DNA from 2 places in the Enterobacter cloacae complex sp. 385G4 genome. Region 2 is predicted to be linked to the other one. Evidence: predicted binding sites of a transcription regulator. Region 2 holds the regulator's gene; the other holds the start of a gene.
The links. The regulator Fur, encoded in region 2, represses iron uptake genes when iron is present. The targets are predictions, from matches to a motif close to ATAATAATGAGAACNACTATCAA.
Positions count from the first base shown of each region.

Region 1: AC2FAJ_RS18265 (Nramp family divalent metal transporter) is a predicted target of Fur. The motif match lies at 5,536-5,558, and genes of this name have one in related genera.

Region 1 covers NZ_JBXWDD010000008.1:21,884-29,489, reverse strand. The annotation lists gene gltX (glutamate--tRNA ligase) at 1-407, shown strand, start outside; gene AC2FAJ_RS18295 (YfeC-like transcriptional regulator) at 460-843, opposite strand; gene AC2FAJ_RS18290 (YfeC-like transcriptional regulator) at 845-1,207, opposite strand; tRNA gene AC2FAJ_RS18285 (tRNA-Ala) at 1,425-1,500, shown strand; tRNA gene AC2FAJ_RS18280 (tRNA-Ala) at 1,542-1,617, shown strand; gene AC2FAJ_RS18275 (sensor domain-containing phosphodiesterase) at 1,833-4,022, shown strand; gene AC2FAJ_RS18270 (NupC/NupG family nucleoside CNT transporter) at 4,066-5,253, opposite strand; gene AC2FAJ_RS18265 (Nramp family divalent metal transporter) at 5,600-6,838, shown strand; gene AC2FAJ_RS18260 (DUF2502 domain-containing protein) at 6,870-7,208, opposite strand; gene mgrA (L-glyceraldehyde 3-phosphate reductase) at 7,336-7,606, opposite strand, start outside.
Region 2 covers NZ_JBXWDD010000002.1:153,165-160,770, forward strand. The annotation lists gene nagE (PTS N-acetyl glucosamine transporter subunit IIABC) at 1-579, shown strand, start outside; gene glnS (glutamine--tRNA ligase) at 759-2,426, shown strand; gene chiP (chitoporin ChiP) at 2,874-4,271, shown strand; gene chiQ (ChiQ/YbfN family lipoprotein) at 4,319-4,645, shown strand; gene fur (ferric iron uptake transcriptional regulator) at 4,738-5,184, opposite strand; gene fldA (flavodoxin FldA) at 5,473-6,003, opposite strand; gene ybfE (LexA regulated protein) at 6,159-6,446, opposite strand; gene ybfF (esterase) at 6,575-7,348, opposite strand; gene seqA (replication initiation negative regulator SeqA) at 7,532-7,606, shown strand, end outside.

The DNA of each region.
Region 1 (7,606 bases), on a different contig from region 2:
GCCCTGAGCTGGCGGACCTGGTAAAACTGCTCGGCGAGCGCTGCAAAACGCTGAAAGAAATTGCCGAAAGCTGCCGCTATTTCTATGAAGAGTTTGATGAGTTCGACGCCGACGCCGCGAAGAAGCACCTCCGCCCGGTTGCGCGTCAGCCGCTGGAAGTGGTGCGTGACAAGCTTGCTGCGCTCACCGAGTGGACCGCTGAGAATGTGCATCACGCCATTCAGGCGACTGCAGACGAACTGGAAGTGGGCATGGGCAAAGTCGGTATGCCGCTGCGCGTTGCGGTGACCGGCGCGGGTCAGTCTCCGGCGCTGGACGTGACTGTCCATGCCATCGGCAAGTCACGCAGCGTGGCGCGCATCAACAAGGCGCTGGATTTTATTGCAGAACGTGAAAATCAGCAGTAATTAAGCCATCTATAAGAAAAACGGCAGGGTATCCTGCCGTTTTTTTTGCCTTTTATTCGGCAATACCCAGACGAGCAAGAAAACCGCGTATTCCTTCGCGCTTCAGTAAGGTATCCAGACGCTGCTGTTCAAGCTCAGTCATACTCTCCAGCGTTTCGATAATGCCCGGACGCAGACGTGAAGGCTGTTCATTGTAGGATGAGGCCACCTCAGCCAGATGATAAACCGCCTGGCGGTTACGGATAGCCGGGAGGCTCATAATATGCTCCTTCACGCGTGCATCAACGTGAATGAGCCGCGCCCGACCGCCTTTTACGCCATTGAGTCCTTCGGTTTTCCACCCCTGCTGCCGTATCCAGCGATTTACCGTTTGTCTGGCAACACCCAAATTCTCCGCCAGCTCTTCCGTGGTCATTTTGCTACGTAGTCTTTTCATATTAATTCTGGTCGCGAATCCCTAAACGTTGCAACAAACCGGTAATCCCTTCCCGCAATAGTAGCGATGTCATCTGCTTCTGCTCTTCCGGCGTCATTTCATTGGCCAGCGTCAGGAGTAGGGTATGAAGTGAACCGTCAGTGCTGATGCCGTCAGGCACAGCGGATGTTTCCGTTGCCCGGCGTGCGCTGCGGATAAAGTCACGCACCTTTTCGTTCACATGCACCAGGCGCGCTTTTCCCCCCTGGACACCGGGCTTGGGCGACGTTATCCAACCCTCTTTGCGTACCCATTTATTGATGGTCTGTCGGCTATAGCCAGTGAGCAGGGCTAACTCTTCCGGCGTCATTCGTTCCTTGATCATTCAATTTCCTGAATATTCGTGGGGTTAATTAACGGCTCATTTTATAGCACCGTTTTACGTGAAAACGTGACAGGCTTAACTCATGACTGCGAGCAGGCTCGCAAAGTGATTCATTTGCATGATTTTTCGGCGATTGAACCGCGGCTATTGATTTTGCCGTTGACACTCCGCGGCGGAATTCATATTATGCCGCCCGTCAACATGACAGCTTTACGATGGGGCTATAGCTCAGCTGGGAGAGCGCCTGCATGGCATGCAGGAGGTCAGCGGTTCGATCCCGCTTAGCTCCACCAAACTCTGAACCCAACAGAGTGTGGTTAGTAAAGTCACATGTGGGGCTATAGCTCAGCTGGGAGAGCGCTTGCATGGCATGCAAGAGGTCAGCGGTTCGATCCCGCTTAGCTCCACCAAAATTTTAAACCCTCGTCAAAAGACGAGGGTTTTTTTTATGTTTTTGTAACACCCCTCAACGTATTTTGTTGCCAAAATGGTTTTTTTCCATATCCCACCTCAACCGAAATCAATAAATCAGTCTATAAATAGACTTCAACTTGATTCGCGTAATTAATAAACCTATTATCCATGCGGTCAATGATATGAATGGATAATAATCTCCCACAGCTTAATGAATAGAAAATCGTATAATAATGTAAAGATATTTATAATTGCTCTGGCGATCTGTCTGATTGCGGTTCCCGTTTCCCGTTATCTCTCCCCGCGTGCAATTGTTAATGAACACGACGTTTATTTAGCGTGGCTCCCGTTAAGCGTTATGCTGGCGATTATGCTGTTATTGGGGCGCCGCGGTATTCTGCCTATTCTGATAAGTTTTATGGTTGCTAATATATTTAACGTTAATTTAGCACCACTACAATATTCAGTATTACTGTTCTGTCAGACTTTCTCCGTATTCGCTGCCTGCGGTGTTCTGCGCCTTCTGCTGGGCCGGCGATGGCGCTACTGTATGCCCAACAGGCACATTGGGTTACGCATATTTTGGCTCGGCTTTATGGTGCCGATAGGCATTAAAATGTCGATGTATCTCGCTGGCTATTTCTTTGATTTTCCGGTCACAATCTCAACTTTCTTCGGCGAAGGAACGGTAATTTATAACGTTGTTGATATTCAAAGCCTGATATGCGCGGCGATGATTTTTACCATGATGTTCTATTATCCGTTAAGAATGATTATTAATCCTCGTTATGCCATCAAGTTCTGGCGGCGAAGTGTGAAGCCCGTGTTTTTACACAAGAAATCATTATATATATTCGTCTGGCTGATGCTGTTAATCGCCATCATCGCAATTTTATGTGCGCCTTTTGAGTCGCCTGTTATTGCGGGCTATTTGATGCCGATAATTTTCATTCTCTTTACGTTAGCGATTAGCCGTCTGAGCTACGCGCTTATCTCTCTGCTGTGGGCCACCTCTGCGCTTCTGCTGTTGACCTACAACTACAACTTTCTAAACGGAGTGGAGTCGGGCCATTCGCTCTCCTTTATCCTGTCGGTACTGATCTCATTTGCTATCTGCCTGCTTTATATGTCGCGTATCTATCAGCGAAGCGAATGGTTGAAGCAGGGCTGGCAGGACAGAGCGCTCACCGATCCGCTGACAGGATTACCCAACATTCGTGCGCTGGAAGATTTTCTCCTCGACCACCCGGATGCCAAAGTGTGTTGCCTGAGAATGGATAATCTGGAGTTTTTGAGCCGCCATTACGGCATTCTCATGCGGGTGCACTGCAAACGAATGATCACGTCCTCTCTCCAGCCGCTGTTGCAAAAAGATGAGACGCTTTTCCAGCTGCCGGGAAGCGAGCTGGTGCTGGTATTGCTTGGGCAGGGAACGGCCGAGCGCCTCCAGCATATGGTTGATAGGCTGAACAGCCGTAAGATTTTCTGGAACAATACCGGGCTGGATATCGAATTTGGCGCGTCCTGGGGAATGGTCGAAAACGGTGAGAAACTGCACCACACGCTGGGGCAACTGAGCTGGCTGGCCGAGCAATCCTGCGGAGCGCACAACGTTCTTGCGCTGACGAATAGCCTGGAAGCTGCATCAGGACAAACAACGGAGCGTGTCCTGATGCTGGCGCGGATTAAGCACGCCCTGGAGGCGGGGCAGTTCCATTTGTATGCGCAGCCGATCCAGAAGGCGGACGGTAGCGGGTACTACGAAATTCTGGCGCGTATGGAGAGCGAGGGCGAGATCATCACCCCTGACCGCTTTATTCCCCTGATTGCCCAGTTCAACCTCAGCCACCGGTTTGATATGTGCGTCATGGAAAAATTACTGCTGTGGCTGCGCGATCACCCAGCGACGCAGGCTGGCGCCCGTTTCTCTGTCAATCTGATGCCGCTTACGCTGATGCAAAATGAGGTGGCGACTGAGATTTGTGCGCTCTTTGAACGGTACGGCGTTGCGCCTCAGGCTGTCGTGATTGAGATCACCGAAGAGCAGGCCTTCTCCAATTCCGGCTGCAGCATCCACAACATTCAGCAGCTGCGGGATTACGGTTTCAGGATTGCCATCGATGATTTTGGTACCGGCTACGCCAACTACGAGCGTCTGAGACGCCTGCAGGCAGACATCATTAAAATTGACGGCTGTTTCGTGAAAGATATTTGTACTGATGATATGGACGCAATGATCGTCCAGTCGATATGTAATCTGGCGAAGACGAAATCACTGTGCGTGGTGGCCGAATATGTTGAGACGCCAGCGCAGCGGGAGATGCTGCTACGCTTCGGCGTGGACTATCTCCAGGGCTACCTGATAGGCAAACCCAAACCGCTGGAAGAATTGCGGGCATAAAAAAACCGGGAGTAAGACTCCCGGTTTTTTTTTACGGTAAACGTTACAGAACCAGCGCAGCGATAGAAGCAGACAGGACGCTCACCAGGGTGGAGCCGTAAACCAGTTTCAGGCCAAAGCGAGAAACCACGTTACCCTGTTCTTCGTTCAGGCCTTTAATCGCACCGGCGATAATACCGATGGACGAGAAGTTCGCGAAGGAGACCAGGAATACAGACAGAATGCCTTCCGCACGTGGAGAGAGCGTGCTGGCGATTTTCTGCAGATCCATCATCGCAACGAATTCGTTAGAAACCAGTTTGGTCGCCATGATACTGCCCACCTGCAGCGCTTCGTGAGCTGGAACACCCATCACCCATGCGACAGGGTAGAAGATGTAGCCCAGGATGCCCTGGAAGGAGATGCCCAGCACTGCGGCGAACAGGGCGTTCAGTGCGGAGATCAGGGCGATAAAGCCGATCAGCATCGCGGCAACGATAATCGCCACTTTGAAACCGGCCAGGATGTACTCACCCAGCATTTCGAAGAAGCTCTGACCTTCGTGCAGGTTAGACATCTGGATGTTCTCTTCGCTGGCGTCAACGCGATACGGGTTGATCAGCGACAGAACGATAAAGGTGCTGAACATATTCAGAACCAGCGCTGCAACCACATATTTAGGCTCCAGCATGGTCATGTACGCGCCCACGATAGACATGGAAACGGTAGACATCGCGGTTGCCGCCATGGTGTACATGCGGTTACGGGACATTTTGCCGAGGATATCTTTATACGCGATGAAGTTCTCAGACTGACCGAGGATCAGGGAACTTACGGCGTTGAAAGATTCCAGCTTGCCCATGCCGTTTACTTTGGATAACAGGAAACCAATGCCACGAATAACGAACGGCAGAACGCGGATGTGCTGCAGAATACCGATCAGCGCGGAGATGAAGACGATTGGGCACAGTACCTTCAGGAAGAAGAATGCCAGACCTTCGTCGTTCATTTTACCGAAGACAAAGTTTGTCCCTTCGTTGGCGAATCCGAGCAGTTTTTCGAACATTTCGGAGAAGCCTTTCACGAAGCCGAGGCCTACGTTGGAGTTCAGGAAGAACCACGCAAGTAAAACTTCAATGACCAGCAGCTGGACAACATAACGAATACGAATTTTTTTGCGGTCTGTGCTGACCAGCAATGCGAGTGCAGTAACGACAACAAGTGCCAGGACAAAATGAAGGACGCGGTCCATATTTGCTCCAAATATGAGGCAGGTTTAATTTTCGTGCACATTCTATGTAACAAGCGAAAAGAAAACGAGATCAGGGACACACTATAGTTACATCCTGTGACGAGTCTCAAAATTAGTGATCCACAATACATTTTTGTTATGTTAGGTAAATGAGTGAAAAGTTAAGTTTGTGTGCTACGCTTCACAAATGACCGCGCATTTTCACATTCTGTGATGTCGCACCACCTGCCCATCTATTGTTCTTAGCTATCAGAGAAATCATTTTAAACACTCTAAATGATCTTGATAATCATTCTCATTTTGATAGCATTAAACATAGCAAAGGCTATATTTCCAGAGGCAGATAATGACAAACAGTCGCGTAGAGGGTAGCAGTGGTAGAGCCGCGCGCAAGTTGCGGTTCGCATTAATGGGACCTGCTTTTATTGCTGCCATCGGCTATATCGATCCGGGTAATTTTGCGACCAATATTCAGGCCGGGGCCAGTTTCGGCTATAAGCTGCTGTGGGTGGTCGTCTGGGCAAACCTGATGGCGATGCTGATTCAGATGCTCTCTGCAAAACTGGGGATTGCCACGGGTAAAAACCTGGCGGAGCAAATTCGCGACCATTATCCCCGTCCGGCGGTGTGGCTCTACTGGGTTCAGGCGGAAATTATCGCCATGGCAACCGATCTCGCTGAATTTATCGGGGCAGCGATTGGCTTTAAGCTGATTCTGGGCGTGTCGCTGTTACAGGGAGCGGTGCTGACCGGGATTGCCACATTCCTGATCCTGATGCTGCAACGTCGGGGTCAAAAACCGCTGGAGAAGGTCATTGGTGGCCTGCTGCTGTTTGTTGCTGCGGCGTACATCGTCGAGCTGATTTTCTCACAGCCGAATCTGGCGCAGCTCGCGAAAGGCATGGTGATCCCAAGCCTGCCAACCTCGGAAGCGGTTTTCCTGGCCGCCGGGGTCCTTGGGGCGACCATTATGCCCCATGTCATTTATTTGCACTCCTCGTTGACCCAGCATCTGCACGGCGGGACGCGTAAAGAACGCTACTCGGCAACCAAATGGGATGTGGCAATCGCCATGACCATCGCGGGTTTTGTGAATCTGGCGATGATGGCCACCGCAGCCGCCGCTTTCCACTTTAACGGTCATACTGGTGTCGCCGATCTCGACCAGGCTTACCTCACGCTCGAGCCGTTACTGAGCCATGCTGCTGCCACGATATTTGGTCTGAGCCTGGTTGCCGCCGGTCTCTCCTCCACGGTGGTGGGGACGCTGGCAGGACAGGTGGTGATGCAGGGATTTGTTCGCTTCCATATTCCATTGTGGGTGCGTCGTTTTATCACCATGCTTCCGTCGTTTATCGTGATTATGATGGGGCTCGATCCAACGCGAATTCTGGTGATGAGCCAGGTGTTGCTGAGCTTTGGTATTGCGCTGGCGCTGGTGCCGCTGCTGATTTTCACCAGCAATAAAACTCTGATGGGCGAACTGGTTAATACGACGCTGGTGAAACGGGCCGGGTGGGCCATCGTGGTGGTCGTCGTGGCGCTGAACTTGTGGTTGTTGGTGGGAACCGCGCTGGGTCTTTAACAAAAAAGGAGCCGCAGGGGCTCCTTTTGGATTAATGATGATGGCCGTGACCATGACCTTTGCCGCGACCCCAGCCGCGACGGTCGTCACGATCCCGCCAGCCTTCACGGTAACCGCGCTCATAGGCGTTGTCTTTATACCAGCCGCGGTGTCTGCCGTTGTCATGTTTCCACCAGCGATCGCCGCGCCACTCATAGTGACGGTGCCAGTAATCACGGTCGCGCCAGTAGCCACCGTCCCAGTATCTGCCGTAGTCGTCACGATCGCCAATTTGTAATTTTACTGATGGCAACAGGGTGATTTCGCCCGCAGTGGCGACGAGCGGGGCCGAAGCCAGTAATACCGCTGCAAGAATCAGTGACCTGAACATACTCTTTCTCCTTCACGATCGGGGCCTTCGTGGGGCCTGTTAACGCAATATTACGAGTTGGTAAAGGCTCGTTTCATCGCCTCAACTCCGAATTCCCGAGGGAGAGCACTTTTTGCTAAAAGTGGTTTTATTTTGAACTGCTCAGGATCTGGTCGATTAGGGAAAGTTCTTCTGCGGTAAACTGGCGGTTTTCCAGCATACCCACGGCATCATCAATCTGAGCCGTTTTGCTGGCACCGATCAGTACCGACGTGACCTCCTCATGGCGTAACACCCAGGCAAGCGCCATCTGCGAGAGTTTCTGGCCGCGGCTTTCTGCCAGGGCGTTTAGCTGGCGCACCTTCTCAAGCTTCTCTTCGGTGATCTGTTCCGGGTTAAGGAATTGACTGCCGCTTGCC
Region 2 (7,606 bases):
GGCGACGAAATGAAGAAAGTGGTTGCCCGTGGCCCGGTCGCGGCGGCATCAGCCGACAGCGCGCCTGCGTCGACGGCTGCGCCGGTTGCGAAGCCGCAGGCCGTGCCGAACGCCGTGACGGTGGCCGCGCTGGTCTCTCCGGTAACGGGTGACGTGGTTGACCTTGAGCAGGTGCCTGATGAAGCCTTCGCCAGCAAAGCGGTTGGTGACGGTGTGGCGGTGAAACCAACGGATAAAACCGTTGTGTCTCCGGCGGCAGGCACCATCGTGAAAATCTTCAACACCAACCACGCGTTCTGCCTCGAAACCGAAAAAGGCGCGGAGATCGTTGTCCATATGGGGATCGATACCGTAGCGCTGAACGGTCAGGGCTTTACTCGCCTGGTGGAAGAGGGGGCTGAAGTGGTGGCAGGTCAGCCGATTCTGGAAATGGATCTGGACTTCCTGAACGCCAACGCGCGCTCGATGATTAGTCCGGTCGTGTGCAGCAACATCGACGACTTTAGCGGTCTGGTACTCCAGGCGAAAGGTCAGGTGGTTGCGGGTCAGACACCGCTGTATGAGATTAAAGGCAAGTAATCGCTCCTGAGTAGAGTCATGCCTTAAGCGGCGGGGGATATCCTCCGCCGCTTTTTTTTGCAGCAAACGCCCCCATTATTTTCATCTGATACGTATTTTCCGTAACTAAGGGTTGTCACTACGTCCGGCTTATAAGATCATACGCCGTTATACGTTGTTTACGCTTTGAGGAATCCACGATGAGTGAGGCAGAAGCCCGCCCGAGTAACTTTATTCGTCAGATCATCGATGAAGATCTGGCCAGTGGTAAGCACACCACGGTACATACGCGTTTCCCGCCGGAGCCGAACGGCTACCTGCACATTGGTCACGCGAAATCGATCTGCCTGAACTTTGGCATTGCGCAAGACTACCAGGGGCAGTGCAACCTGCGTTTCGATGACACCAACCCAGTAAAAGAAGACATCGAATACGTTGAGTCCATTAAAAACGACGTGCAATGGCTGGGCTTCAACTGGTCTGGCGATATCTGCTACTCCTCTGACTATTTTGATCAGCTGTATGCCTACGCGGTGGAGCTGATCAACAAAGGTCTGGCATACGTTGACGAGCTGTCTGCGGACGAAATCCGCGAGTATCGCGGTACGCTGACTGCACCAGGCAAAAACAGCCCGTTCCGCGATCGCAGCGTGGAAGAGAACCTGGCGCTGTTTGAAAAAATGCGTGCCGGTGGCTTCGAAGAAGGTAAAGCGTGCCTGCGTGCCAAAATCGATATGGCGTCGCCGTTTATCGTGATGCGCGATCCGGTGCTGTACCGCATTAAGTTCGCAGAACACCACCAGACCGGCAACAAGTGGTGCATCTACCCGATGTACGACTTCACCCACTGCATCAGCGATGCGCTGGAAGGGATTACGCACTCGCTGTGTACGCTGGAGTTCCAGGATAACCGTCGTCTGTACGACTGGGTGCTGGATAACATCACCATTCCTGTGCATCCGCGTCAGTACGAGTTCTCTCGTCTGAATCTGGAATACACCGTGATGTCCAAGCGTAAGCTGAACCTGCTGGTGACCGACAAGCACGTTGAAGGTTGGGACGACCCGCGCATGCCGACGATCTCCGGCCTGCGTCGTCGTGGTTACACTGCCGCTTCTATTCGTGAGTTCTGCAAACGTATCGGCGTGACCAAGCAGGACAACACCATCGAAATGGCGTCTCTGGAATCCTGCATTCGTGAAGATCTTAACGAAAACGCCCCGCGCGCGATGGCTGTTATCGATCCGGTGAAACTGGTTATTGAAAATTACCCGCAGGGTGGAAGCGAGCTGGTCTCTATGCCTAACCATCCGAATAAACCGGAAATGGGAAGCCGCGACGTGCCGTTCAGCGGTGAGATCTGGATCGACCGTGCTGACTTCCGTGAAGAAGCCAATAAGCAGTACAAGCGTCTGGTGTTGGGTAAAGAAGTTCGTCTGCGTAACGCCTACGTCATCAAAGCCGAGCGCGTAGAGAAAGATGCTGAAGGTAACATTACCACCATCTTCTGTTCGTACGATGCTGAGACGCTGAGCAAAGATCCGGCAGACGGTCGCAAGGTGAAAGGCGTGATCCACTGGGTGAGCGCTTCCCACGCGCTGCCGGTAGAAATTCGTCTGTACGATCGTCTGTTTAGCGTGCCTAACCCGGGTGCGGCTGAAGACTTCCTGGCGACCATCAACCCGGAATCTCTGGTGATCAAGCAAGGTTATGCGGAGCCATCGCTGAAAGCCGCTGAAGCGGGCAAAGCGTTCCAGTTCGAGCGTGAAGGTTACTTCTGCCTGGACAGCCGTTATAGCACGGCAGAAAAACCGGTATTTAACCGTACCGTAGGTCTGCGTGATACCTGGACCAAGATCGGCGAATAATAACGCTGCACTGGTCAATGAGAAACAAACGCCGCTTATAGCGGCGTTTTTTTATTTAATGATCATATCGTTAAAGTAGGCCCGTAATTAGGCCAGCTAAAATTTTTGGTCAATGCGGTGCTACTTATTTTTCTAAAAAAAGTTTGTCTGTTTCAGATAAAAGAGAATTAAGACAAATACGGGTTTTATTACGATCTAATACGCCGAAATTACCTGCTCTACTCCCGCCACACCTCGCATTCGGCCAAATGTTACAAAGCACTACCAATTATGTGCACTTCGTCATAATCCTGACTTTTGCCCACTGAAAAGCATTGATAATTCGCGTCGCGAAAAATAACCTAAAGACGGTAGTTAATTCGAGGGTATTTATAACTACCCCTGGCCTTTTGGTCTTTTATATTTTCGCCGTTTAAGGCGTTTTAATTCGTCAAAGAGGAATAATCTATGCGTACGTTCAGTGGCAAACGTAGTGCGCTGGCGCTGGCTATTGCCGGTGTGACAGCAATGTCGGGCCTGGTGGTGACACCAGAGGCAAAAGCAGCAGGTTTCATCGAAGATTCTACCCTCACTGGCGGTATTTATTACTGGCAGCGTGAACGTGACCGTAAAGATGTCACAGAAGATAAATACAAAACCAACCTCTCTCACTCCACCTGGAACGCCAACCTGGACTTCCAGTCAGGCTACGCCGCCGATATGTTCGGTCTGGATATTGCCGCGTTTACGGCGATTGAAATGGCTGAAAATGGCGACAGCGGCCACCCGAACGAAATTGCCTTCTCCTCCAGCAATAAAGCCTATGACGAAGACTGGTCAGGGGATAAAAGCGGTATCAGCCTTTATAAGGCCGCAGCGAAATTCAAATACGGCCCGGTATGGGCGCGTGGGGGCTATATTCAGCCAACCGGCCAGACGCTGTTAGCGCCGCACTGGAGCTTTATGCCTGGTACCTATCAGGGGGCAGAAGCCGGGGCTAACTTTGACTATGGTGATGCAGGTGCGTTGAGCTTCTCCTATATGTGGACCAACGAGTACAAAGCGCCGTGGCACATTGAGATGGACAAGTTCTACCAGAACGATAAGAAAACCAAAGTCGATTACCTCCACTCGCTGGGTGCGAAGTACGATTTCAAAAACGATCTGGTTCTGGAAGCCGCATTTGGTCAGGCGGAAGGCTATATCGATCAGTATTTTGCTAAAGCCAGCTACAAATTTGATATCGCCGGTAGTCCGCTGAGCACCAGCTACCAGTTCTACGGTACGCGCGATAAGGTCAGCGATGGAAGCGTAAATGACATTTATAACGGCACCGCGTGGCTGCAGGCGTTAACCTTCGGCTACAAGGTCGGTCAGGTTGATTTGCGTCTGGAAGGCACGTGGGTGAAGGCGGAAGGGCAGCAGGGCTACTTCCTGCAGCGTATGACGCCGACCTATGCCTCATCCAACGGTCGTCTGGATATCTGGTGGGATAACCGCTCAGACTTCAACGCCGACGGCGAGAAAGCGGTCTTCTTCGGCGCCATGTATGACCTGAAAAACTGGAACCTGCCGGGCTGGGCGGTGGGCGCTTCTTACGCTTACGCCTGGGATGCAAAACCAGCAGACATGGCGACGCCGGATGCGTACTACGATCCAAACTATCGCCTGAAAGAGTCCTCCTACAGCCTGGATGCTATCTACACCCTGCAGGATGGCCGCGCGAAAGGCACGATGTTCAAGCTGCACTTTACGCAGTATGACAACCACTCCGATATCCCAAGCTATGCGGGCGGTTACGGCAACATCTTCCAGGATGAACGTGACGTCAAATTCATGGTTATCGCCCCATTCACCATCTTCTGATGAGCACACCGGCGGGCTGAGTCCCGCCGGTCTGGAGACTGCACATGATGAAAAAAATCGTAATCGTCGCGCTGATGGCATCAGGGCTGGTGGCGTGTGTTCAGACTCAGGCGCCGAAAGAGGACGCCCGTCTGAAGGAGGCGTATAGCGCCTGTATTAATACCGCGGAAGGATCGCCTGAGAAGATTGAAGCCTGCCAGAGCGTGCTAAATGTGTTAAAGAAAGAGAAAGCGCATGAGGCGTTCGCGACGCAGGAGAATGTTCGCGTGATGGATTATCAGGCCTGCATCCAGGCACGTAAAACCGGTAACGATCAGGAAGTGGCGAAGCGTTGCGATAAAATCTGGAACGAGATACGCAATAACAACAAATGAGTTGATCTCCGCCCGGTGGCACTTTGCTTACCGGGCTTTTTTCTGGCAAAAAAAAGCCAACCTTACGGCTGGCTCAGAGTATGAACGCTAACTTATTTTGTGTCGTGAGCGTGTTCATTCTCGCGGCAATCCCCTTCAGCGCAGTGACCGTAAAGGTACAGGCTGTGGTTGGTCAGGCGAATGCCATGACGAGCTGCGATTTCACGCTGACGCGCTTCGATGGAATCATCGCTAAATTCAATGACCTTGCCGCAATCGAGGCAGATCAGGTGATCGTGGTGATGCTGCTGGGTCAGTTCGAATACAGATTTACCGCCTTCGAAATTATGACGGGTAACAATGCCCGCGTCATCAAACTGGTTCAGCACGCGATATACGGTGGCCAGTCCAATCTCTTCACCCATGTCGATAAGACGTTTATAAAGGTCTTCCGCACTGACATGGTGATTGTCTGGACCCTGAAGCACTTCCAGGATTTTTAACCGAGGAAGCGTTACTTTCAGGCCAGCCTTCTTTAATGCGGTATTGTTGTCAGTCATGCGGAATCTGTCCTGTTGCTAAACGATTCACTTCTCTGGGAAGTGACAGAAAATGCACCTGGGATAATGCGTCTCATTATAGAACTGCCATGCCTAAATGAAAACTGCAAGTCTCAGGCAAAGTATGCTTATAAAAACGTGGTATCACCTACAAACTTGCTCAATGGAAACCACGTTTTGCCAGGGAGACATTGTACAGGTATGGGCGAAAAAGTTAAAAGTTTGTAGCAATTAATTTAATCGGTTTTACCTGGAAAAGGGGCGCAACCCGCGTTGCGCCGTAAAAAATCAGGCGTTGAGAATATCGTCCAGATGCAGTTCTTCGCGGATCTGCTTAACCCACTTCTCTACACGCTCTGCGGTCAGTTCTGGCTGACGGTCTTCGTCAATGGCAAGTCCGACAAAATGATCGTCATCGGCCAGGCCTTTAGAGGCTTCGAAGTGGTAACCGGCAGTCGGCCAGTGGCCCACAATAACCGCGCCATTAGGCTCAATGATGTCGCGAATCGTCCCCAGCGCATCACAGAAGTACTCGGCGTAATCTTCCTGATCGCCACAACCGAACAGGGCAACCAGCTTGCCGTTGAAGTCCACCTCTTCCAGCGTCGGGAAGAAATCGTCCCAGTCGCACTGGGCTTCACCATAGTACCAGGTTGGAATACCCAGCAGCAGAATGTCATAGCCCTCGAGATCTTCTTTGCTGCTCTTGGCGATGTCATGCACATCAGCAACGTCTTTACCGAGCTGTTTCTGAATGTTTTTTGCGATATTTTCGGTATTGCCGGTATCACTGCCGAAGAAAATGCCGATGATTGCCATGAGTAAAATAACCTCTTGAAACTTAATGGTATGGTGGCGCAATTCGGCCACGGATAAGGGCAATAATAGCAGAACTGGCAACCCTGCGGAAACCGCTATCGCGCAGGACTGCACTCTGTGCTACATGAAAAGGGCGATAAAGGGGTTTTTCAGACTTATGCCTGGCTGCGCAGCGTCTCAAGTTGGGCGATGAGCATCTCTTCAATAAGCTCGCTGCGGCTGATATTACGCGCCTCTGCCAGCTCGTTAAGCGCATCGACCGCGTCGGCGTTGAGCTTCAGTTCGACACGCTTAAGCCCACGATTTTTATCGCGTTTAAGCTGATTGCGTTTATTGATACGCAGCTGTTCATCGCGCGAAAGCGGATTCGTTTTTGGTCGTCCCGGTCGACGCTCATTCGCGAACAGATCTAGTGTCGTACGGTCCGTTTGTTCTTTGGCCATGATTATGAGACTTCGGGGGAAACACGCCGCCCTGCTAAAGCCCGGGCGATAAGCGCGCCATCATACATCACCAAAAACGGCACGCCAACGACTGGAAGCCCGTCATCTTCCAGTCGCTCTCTTTTTAATCAATTTGCAGTATCAGCGAGATAGCGGCGAATGGCGCGCAGTACAGCATCTGGTTTTTCCGCATGCACCCAGTGTCCGGCACCGGCAATGACGTGGGCGCGCGCCTGCGGGAATTGTGCCAGCAGCGTGTCGCGGTACGCGTCGGTAATATAAGGAGAGTTACCGCCGCGAATAAAGAGGGCAGGGTGTGGCCAGGCGGGAACGGTTTCCCAGCCCACGATGTGGTTGTACTGATCCCACAGCACCGGCACGTTAAAACGCCACTGCCCGTCAACAAACGACTTCAAAAGGAACTGCACCACGCCTTCTTCATCAAGATGCTCACGCATAACCGCTGCCGCCTGCTGACGAGTGGAAACGCCAGCTTCGGTTACGGCATTGATCGCCGCGAAAATCTCATCGTGACGGCGAACGTCGTAATCCACAGGCGCAACGTCAATCACGACAAGCCCGGAAATTCGCTCTGGCGCCAGCGCGGTGAGCGCCATAACCGCTTTACCGCCCATTGAATGCCCGATGAGGGTCACCTTCTGCAGGTTGTGCGCGTCCAGCGTATCCAGCAGATCCTGCGCCATTGCCGCATAGGTCATCTCGTCTGAGCGGCCGGAAAGCCCGTGGTTGCGCATATCGACCTGCAAAATATCGTGATCGGTAACCAAATCGCGGGCCAGCACGCCCAGGTTATCCAGGCTGCCAAAAAGTCCATGAACCAGCACGATGGGGGAATTATTGTTCGGCGATTGTGCAGTTTGCGCTCGGGTATTCAATTTCATGGCAAAGTTCTTTTTTTACGTATGTCAGGTTAGGGTATCATGTTGACCATTCTGCCGCCCGGCTGCAAGGTTCCAGTTTAATCTGACTTTTGCCGCCAACCTGGTTTGACGCTATCCGCTGTTGGGATTTGACCTTATAATCCCAATGACTTGTATTCAGATAAGATATCGCACTGGATTAAGATGAAAACAATCGAAGTTGATGACGAACTCTATCAGTATATTGCCAGCCAGACGCGGCATATCGGGGAGAGCGCG